Regions from separate parts of the Gallintestinimicrobium propionicum genome, predicted to be linked through region 2. Evidence: a T-box and tRNA genes for the amino acid it is inferred to sense, from the RefSeq annotation. Region 2 holds a T-box; the other holds one or more tRNA genes.

Region 1 (4,428 bases), on a different contig from region 2:
GCGCGGGAACTCATTGGTCGGGAACTCCCATGCCGTCCACATCAGGTTCTGCGTGTTACGGTGCAGCCATGCGCTGTCCGCATTTTTCTCCATCCATGCAAAATATTTGGTCTGGTTCTCTTCATAAACGAGCTTGCTGAGCCATCTTGCCAGAATCCCCTTAAATCCTGGCATGTCGTCTCCATCCGCTTCGTTGTTCATGATGCCGTTTTTATACAGGTATTCCATTGTATAATCCGCTGCCAGAACCGCATTTTTTACATATTTCTCTTCACCGGTAAGCTGATGTAAAAATACACTCGCTCCGATAAAGGTTCCCTGGTTATAGGTCGAACACCACGCATTCAAGCCCTTTTCCAGGTTATAACAATCATACACCGCGCCATCTTCGCCAAAGAGCTTCTTCACTTCCCAGTCATAAATCGCAATCGCACGATCCAAATAACTCTGATTTTGAGTAATCTGATATAACAGGCTCGCTGCAATTGCTGCAGGACCGTTGATGCAGGCGTTTTTCGTCGTATTTTCGATTCTCCAGAACAGGCCTCCGCCCAGATCGTCGCTCCATGCGCGGTCAAAAACCAGATTGAAATGCTTCTCTGCCTGCTGCAGATAAATCTCTTCGTGAAATGCCTGATAGGCTCTTGCACAGGCAATCGTCATCCACATGATATCATCATTAAACGGATTGTTCGACCAGTCTTCTCCAAACTCTTTGACAAATCCGCGGTACATTTTACCCATCAGTTCCTGATAATAAGGATCTTTGGTCTTATCCCAGGCATCCATGACAACTTCCATGATCTCCGCCCTCGGCCAGTAAAATTCGCCGGTAATCATGCCGGTTCCATCCTCATCATCCCGGAAATATCTTGCAATAAAGCTCTTCATCGCCTTATCTGCAATCTGCATTCTGCTGTTTGTATCCATTTTGTCTCATCCTCCGCTGTATGTTTCATTCCAGTCCGACAACTACTTTTTCGTCGACAGATATCATTTCTAATGTATGCTTTTTAAACCGGTTTGTAAAGGTGAAAAGCTGATATTCTTTTTCGTCAGCACTGCTGCGCAGATATCTTGATGCCCTATTTCAAACAAATTTCTATGAAATAAAAAAAGCCTTGAAAACTCAAGGCTTTTTTTATTTCCTGCGGAAGATGGGACTTGAACCCACACGATATTGCTATCACAAGATCCTTAGTCTTGCTCGTCTGCCAATTCCGACACTTCCGCATAGCGGTTAACCGCTGCAAGAAGTATAATAGCATTATGCCGTCGGAAAGTCAACAACAAATTTTATTTTTTTTCAAGATCTGCCCGAATGGTTTCCCAGATGCAGGATGCCGCCAGATCTGAGCCCGCCGGTGAGGCATGTGCGCCGTCCTCCGCATACATTTCAATTTCCGGGTGATTCTTTTTGTACTGCCACCATTCTTCCCCAACCGGTGCCAGCAGTGCATCAATTTCTTCTGCAATTTCCCGATGCGCTTTCGTCATACGAGGCTGCACCGCTTCCTCTTCCTTCATCGCCCAGGTCATGTAAATGACAGGCGTACTGTTTGCTTCCCGAATCCAAGCGTTCAATTTCCGCGCCGCCTCGAAAAACTTCTCCTCCGGTCCAAACGGATGCGCATGCTCCTGCAAAATAACATAATCATAATTGCCGAACAGAATATCAAACCGCACATCCGGCTCTGCAACATGCTGTGCCAGGAACCAGCCGCCATGGGCGATCATCGTAACTTCGCAGTCATAGCCTGCCGCCCTCGCTTTTTTTGCCGCCATCAAAGGCATATCATTATAATAAGTATGACTGTTTCCAATAAATAACAATCTCAGTTTTTTTCCCATCGCTTTCCTTCCGGCAGATTCTGCCGCCTCCTTCTTTTCGATTGTAGCACAGTCCAAATCAAAACACAAGGTTCGAAGCCTCCACAGCGGAAAGCATCCACGATGCGATTCGCGACAATAGAATATTCGTGGAACGCGCATTCTATTGTATTGCGAATGGCGCATGGGAACAGTAACATTTTTATTCCTTAAAGCTATTTTTTTACAAAAAAGACTTGCATTTTGTTTTATACTGTGCTAGTATTTTATCTTGTCAGCGGCAAGCAGACAATGCAGGAATGGCGGAATTGGCAGACGCGTACGGTTCAGGTCCGTATGATAGCAATATCATGAGAGTTCAAGTCTCTTTTCCTGCACGGTAAAGCACATCACATTGTGGTGTGCTTTTTTGTTCCAGTAAATAGGAATAGCAAAAAATTTGTCATTTTTTTCAAAAAAAGCTTGCACTCTTCGATTCTCTGTGATAACATATTTTTTGTTGACAGCGCGTGGTTTTCAAAAGCCACAGTCAATAAATGCAGGAATGGCGGAATTGGCAGACGCGTACGGTTCAGGTCCGTATGATAGCAATATCATGAGAGTTCAAGTCTCTTTTCCTGCACGGTAAGACACATCACAATGTGATGTGTCTTTTTTGTTTCATAGGACGCAATTTCTTATGAAACAATAGAATGCACGCTCTGCGAGCATTCTATTGTCATGAATAAATAGGAGACGTCCCTCACGTCTCCTCATCAGCTTCCCGTTCTATGCTTTCCCGCCGTTTTTCCTTATTCAGTCCACCGCTCGTAGGAGATACGCTGCTCTTTAAAAAGCTTGCGCGCATCACGGCGTTCTCTCCGAACTTCGAGCGGATCTGGTCGATCGCCTGATTCGCTTTTTCCAGCTTTTCGTAATCTACCGAATCAAACAGGCTGTACTGACGATATTCGAACTCCGTCAGCCGCGTTGCCGTCACGTTTAAAAGACGCAGTGGCTTTTTCCCGTCCCACATCCGCATCAGAAGCGTCCATGCTGCCCGGTAAATTTCCTCCGTCACATCCGTCGAAGATTCCAGCTGCATCTGCCTGCTGCTGTTTTCAAATCCTGCCGTGCGCATTCCGACCGACACGCCGCCCGCCTTTTTGTGCTCTGCACGCAGCCGGATTCCGACTGTTTCGCATAAAGAGAGCAAAATCTGACGCGCATAGGCAGGGTCTGTCACATCCTCCGGCGTCGTGACGCTGTTTCCGCATCCTTTATTTTCCGCATCCATATCGAACATTCCGGCGCTTTCATGCCCTCTGGCATACTCCTGCAGCGCAAGCCCATGCTTTTTCATATGCGCAAAAAGCATCCCGGAATCCGCCTGCGCCAGATCCCCAATCGTATAAATTCCCAGACCTTTCAACCGTTTACAGGTCGATTTTCCGGCAAACAAAAGATGCTCCACTGGAAGGTTCCACAATTTTCCAGGAACTTCCTCAGGAAACAGGGTGTGCACCAGATCCGGCTTTTTGAAATCCCCAGCCATTTTAGCGAGCAGACGGTTCGTCGAAATCCCGATATTGACCGTAAATCCGAGCGTTTCTTTGATTTCACAGCGCAGCTTATTGGCAAACGCCTCCGGTTCACCGTACATTCTGCCAAAATTCTCAAATTCTGCCCACGCTTCATCGATGCTGTACGGAATCACCGCATCCGTATAGCGCCGCAATAACGTGCGCAGACGGTTCGACTGTTCCACATAAACTGCGAAGTCCGGCTTTACGACAATTAGCCCCGGACATTTCCGACGTGCGGCTGCCAGAGGCTCTCCTGTTGTAATTCCATATTTTTTGGCAGGCGTACTTTTTGCAAGCACAACGCCATGCCTGGATTCTTCATCGCCACCAACTGCCGATGGCACTGTCCTTAAATCGAGACTGCCCGGCTGACCGCGCAGCCTCTCCAGCGCACTCCAACTCAAAAAGGCGCTGTTGACGTCGATGTGGAAGATCAGCTTTTCCGATCTCATTTTTCTTTTTCTCCCCGCAAGGTATTTCCGTAAATCTCCAACAGGATTTTAATAATTCTGCGGATTCGTTTCCGGGTTTCCGGATCGAGACTTTTCAGACTTTTTAAACAGCTTTTGAGATTTTCCTTCCAGTGTTCTGAAAATTCTGTCAGCGTCGTCACGCCGGTCTGGTCTATTACCTGAAACAGCGTTTCGACAAACAGCTGACGTTCTTCCTCTGGAAGCGTAAAAATCCACTGGTTCAGTGCTTCGTTCATCCGCTTCTGTTTTGCCTCGATATCCACTGCCTTGACAAATTTTCCGTCCTCAATCTGCCAGGTAAACGCATCATGCTGCAAAATGCCGATCCCGGAGCTTTCTACAACCTCATACTGTTCATAATTTTGTAAAAGCATCCCCACCAAAGAGGAATACGGCAAAATCCGGTGCACACGGCTTCTGATCTGCTCATAGGAATCCCCTTCAAACACTTCCGGCAAGAATCCCGGACCGTCCAGGCTATAAATGTCCGTAATCCTGCGCTGCACACCGGTTTCCGCCCAGGTCGCCGCATAGGCAGCCAGGTTTCCGCCTTTGGAATG
Region 2 (4,428 bases):
TGTATAACAGCGACAGCGATGTTGAGACAAAGATCGGCAAGCTGTATGTGATGCAGGGCAACAAACCGATCGAAGTGAGCGAGCTGCATGCCGGCGACCTCGGTGCACTTGCAAAGCTGACCGGCGCGAAGACCGGTGATACGCTTTCCACCAAGGCAAATCCGGTTGCTTATGCGAAGACCGAATATTCCAAGCCTTATACTGCAAAGCGCTATAAAGCGGTTAACAAGGCGGATATCGATAAGATTTCCCAGTCTCTGCAGAAGCTGACAGACGAAGATAAGACGCTGCGCGTAGTCAACGATTCCGAAAACCGTCAGACTCTGCTTTACGGCATGGGTGAGCAGCATCTGGAAGTGATTGCAAGTCGTCTGGAAAACGAATATAAAGTAAAGATTGAACTTTCCAAACCGAAGGTTGCTTACCGCGAGACGATCCGCAAGAAATCCGACGTTGAATATAAATATAAGAAACAGTCCGGCGGACACGGTCAGTATGGTCACGTTAAGATGCGTTTTGAGCCCTCCGGCGATCTGGAAGCTCCTTATGTATTCGAACAGGAGGTTGTCGGCGGCGCAGTTCCGAAAAACTACTTCCCGGCAGTAGAAAAGGGTATCGCAGAAGCCGTTCAGAAAGGTCCTCTGGCAGCATATCCGGTTGTCGGTGTAAAGGCTGTTTTATATGATGGTTCCTATCATCCGGTTGACTCCTCCGAAATGGCCTTCAAGATGGCTGCATCCCAGGCGTTTAAGAAGGGCTTCATGGAAGCGGGCCCGGTTCTGTTAGAGCCCATTTCTTCCCTGAAAGTAACCGTTCCGGATTCCTATACCGGCGACGTTATGGGCGATTTAAATAAGAGACGCGGCAGAGTGCTCGGCATGACGCCCGTTGCAGGCGGCAAGCAGATCATTGAAGCGGATGTTCCGACCTCCAATCTGTATGGCTACTGCACAGATCTCCGTTCCATGACCGGCGGACGCGGCGTATACGAATATGAGTTTGCAAGATATGAGCAGGCTCCCTCAGACGTACAGGAAAAAGAAATCGCAGCGAGAGCAGCAAAGGTTGCAGAAGGCAGCGAAGAATAAAAAAGGATGTGCCTTGGCACATTCTCGCGCCGAGGCGCGGTTGCTTTAGCAACCATTTACCCCTGCGCCGAGTGCGCATCCTCGCGGAGCATTTTTATCGTATGGAAACGAAGTTTCCTATACGATAAAAAAGAATGTGTCGAGGTACCTGCACCGGCTGCGGCGAGTCGCGCAAGCGACATCTTCCATTCTGCCGCAGTACGATCTGCACAAAAACGGCTTTCGGGAGTTTCCCGGGAGCCGTTTTTGGAGTTTTGTATTCTGATTGACGGCAGGCGGTCTTCTTTCCGACTTTAGGCTTGACAAAAGAAAGGGTGAACGATACAATAATACAGAAATTTAAGACTTTTGACAGACGTTGAAGAGAAGAAGTAAAAGGATTGTTTCTATCCAGAGAGCTGCCGGACGGTGCGAGACAGCAGAAAGATTCTTTGAACTGGTCTTGGAGTTCTTTTTGTGAGAGCCGTATGAAATATGGAAGGTAGCAGAAAGCGGGTGGCGCCGTTATGCGCACGACAAGATGCACAGGGCATTTTTTGATCCTGTGAAGTAGAGTGGTACCGCGAAGAGCCAGACTGTTTCGTCTCTATTTTTGAAAGAGCGAGATGGTCTGTTTTTTTACGGAATCAAGTCAGGAGGACACACATGGAACGGGTTTATAATCCCAAGGAAATCGAACAGAAATGGCAGAAAATCTGGGATGACGAAAAGGCGTTTGCCGCATCCGACGATTATTCCAAACCGAAGTATTATGCGCTGGTAGAGTTCCCTTATCCGTCAGGACAGGGGCTGCACGTTGGACATCCCCGCCCGTATACGGCGCTGGATATCGTTGCGCGTAAGAGAAGAATGGAAGGCTACAACGTACTGTATCCCATGGGCTGGGACGCATTCGGACTTCCGACCGAGAACTATGCGATCAAAAATCACATCCATCCGAAGATCGTAACGAAAAATAACGTTCATCGTTTCAAAGAGCAGCTGCACTCCTTAGGCTATTCCTTTGACTGGGACAGAGAGATCAACACCACCGATCCGGAATATTACAAATGGACTCAGTGGATTTTCTTAAAGCTGTTTAAAGCGGGACTGGCTTACAAAGCGGAGATGCCGATCAACTGGTGTACCTCCTGTAAGGTGGGACTTGCAAACGAAGAGGTTGTAAATGGCCACTGCGAACGCTGCGGCGCAGAAGTTATCCGTAAGGTAAAGAGCCAGTGGATGTTAAAGATCACTGAGTATGCGGATAAGCTGCTGGAAGGTCTGGATCACGTCGATTACATCGAGCGTGTCAAGGTTTCCCAGAAAAACTGGATCGGCCGTTCGACCGGTGCCGAGGTGGATTTCCCGATCGCAGGCAAGGAAGACAAGCTGCGTATTTATACGACACGTCCGGATACTCTGTTCGGTGTAACTTATATGGTAATTTCCCCGGAGCACCCTTATATTGAAAAGTTTGCATCCGAGATCAAAAACCTGGACGAAGTAAAAGCATATCAGGAGCAGGCTGCAAGAAAATCTGACTTCGAGCGTTCCGAGCTGGCAAAAGAAAAGACCGGTGTAAAGATCGATGGTCTGACCGCAGTCAATCCGGTCAACGGAAAAGAAATCCCCATCTGGGTTTCCGACTATGTATTGATGAGCTACGGTACCGGCGCAATCATGGCGGTTCCTGCCCATGATGAAAGAGACTGGGAGTTCGCAAAGAAATTCAACATGCCGATCATTCAGGTTGTAGAAAGCTCCGAAGGTCCGGTGGATGTAAACGAGGCTGCTTTTGTAGACGTTGCAACCGGAAAGCTGGTAAACTCCGGTTTCTTAAACGGCATGGAAGTAGCGGAAGCGAAAAAGGCGATCATCGAATATCTCGAAAAAGAAAACATTGGCACACAGAAAACGAACTACAAGCTGCGTGACTGGGTATTTTCCAGACAGCGTTACTGGGGCGAGCCGATCCCGATCGTTCACTGTGATAAGTGTGGCTATGTGCCGCTTCCGGAAGATCAGCTTCCGTTGGAGCTGCCCGATGTAGAAAGCTATATGCCCACTGATAACGGCGAATCTCCGTTAGCTGCCATGAGAAGCTGGGTAGAGACAACCTGTCCTTGCTGCGGAGGTCCTGCAGAGAGGGAAACCGATACCATGCCTCAGTGGGCTGGTTCTTCCTGGTACTTCCTGCGTTATACCGATCCCCACAATACGGAAGCACTGGCAAGCCCGGAAGCTCTCAAATACTGGATGCCGGTTGACTGGTACAACGGCGGCATGGAGCATACCACCCTGCATCTTCTGTATTCCAGATTCTGGCATCGTTTCCTGTATGACGAAAAGGTTGTTCCCTGTCCGGAGCCTTACCAGAAGAGAACCTCTCACGGTATGATCCTGGGAGAAAACGGCGAGAAGATGAGTAAGTCCCGCGGCAACGTGGTAAACCCGGATGATATTGTCAACGAGTTCGGTGCAGATACCCTGCGTACCTATGAAATGTTCATCGGCGCATTCGAACTGAGCGCTGCCTGGAGCAATGAAGGCGTAAAAGGCTGCAGAAGATTCCTGGAGCGTGTCTGGAAGCTGCAGGAGATTGTAACCGATGAAGCCGGCTATTCCAAGGAGCTGGAAACCAGGATGCATCAGACGATCAAGAAGGTTTCTTCCGACTTCGAGACCTTAAAGTATAACACTGCAATCGCTGCGATGATGTCTCTGATCAATGATTTCTACAAGGCTGGCAAGGTAACCAGAGATGAGTTTAAGACTCTGCTGATCCTGTTAAACCCTGTAGCGCCCCATATGACAGAGGAGCTGTGGCAAATCATGAACTATGGCGGACGTCTGTATCAGACCAGCTGGCCGACTTATGAAGAAGCAAAGACGGTAGAGTCTGAAGTGGAAATCGCAGTTCAGGTAAACGGCAAGGTTCGTGCGACCATTAAGATCGCTGCAGATATCTCCAAAGAGGATGCGATTGCAGCAGGTAAAGCTGCAGTAGCAGACAAGCTGACCGGTCAGATCGTCAAGGAAATCTATGTTCCCGGACGTCTGGTAAATATCGTTCAGTAGGGCTGACCGCGATTGCCTGCTGAAGCGGACAGGCACTGCTGAAAAATAGCAGATGTGCGCTGCACCGATCGGTTGTGTTAAAAATAGAATTCCCGACAGATGTGGATGAAAAGGATTCATGTCTATCGGGAATTTTTGTTTTATAGGAAAGAAAAGACCTCTGGGCGGGATTGGGATTGCACTGCATCAGGATCGTGCTGCGTTTTAGCTAAATTGTGCCGTTTTTTGCGTCGCTGCAGCTAAAACGCCTCGTGCAGAACACATTTTTCCCATTTTTTAA

What was found. A T-box is a leader RNA that pairs with one kind of tRNA and senses whether it is charged. The one in region 2 lies ahead of leuS (leucine--tRNA ligase), so its partner is inferred to be a tRNA-Leu.
Region 1: it encodes a tRNA-Leu, which carries the amino acid that the T-box ahead of leuS (leucine--tRNA ligase) is inferred to sense. The anticodon was not compared.

Annotation. Positions count from the first base shown of each region.
Region 1 is NZ_JAOQJY010000009.1:13,525-17,952, forward strand. It holds gene OCV62_RS08165 (glycoside hydrolase family 76 protein) at 1-930, opposite strand, end outside; tRNA gene OCV62_RS08170 (tRNA-Leu) at 1,150-1,233, opposite strand; gene OCV62_RS08175 (SGNH/GDSL hydrolase family protein) at 1,297-1,851, opposite strand; tRNA gene OCV62_RS08180 (tRNA-Leu) at 2,124-2,207, shown strand; tRNA gene OCV62_RS08185 (tRNA-Leu) at 2,369-2,452, shown strand; gene OCV62_RS08190 (DNA polymerase Y family protein) at 2,573-3,847, opposite strand; gene OCV62_RS08195 (DUF2974 domain-containing protein) at 3,844-4,428, opposite strand, start outside.
Region 2 is NZ_JAOQJY010000001.1:284,283-288,710, reverse strand. It holds gene OCV62_RS01350 (elongation factor G) at 1-1,088, shown strand, start outside; T-box leader at 1,438-1,679, shown strand; gene leuS (leucine--tRNA ligase) at 1,734-4,148, shown strand.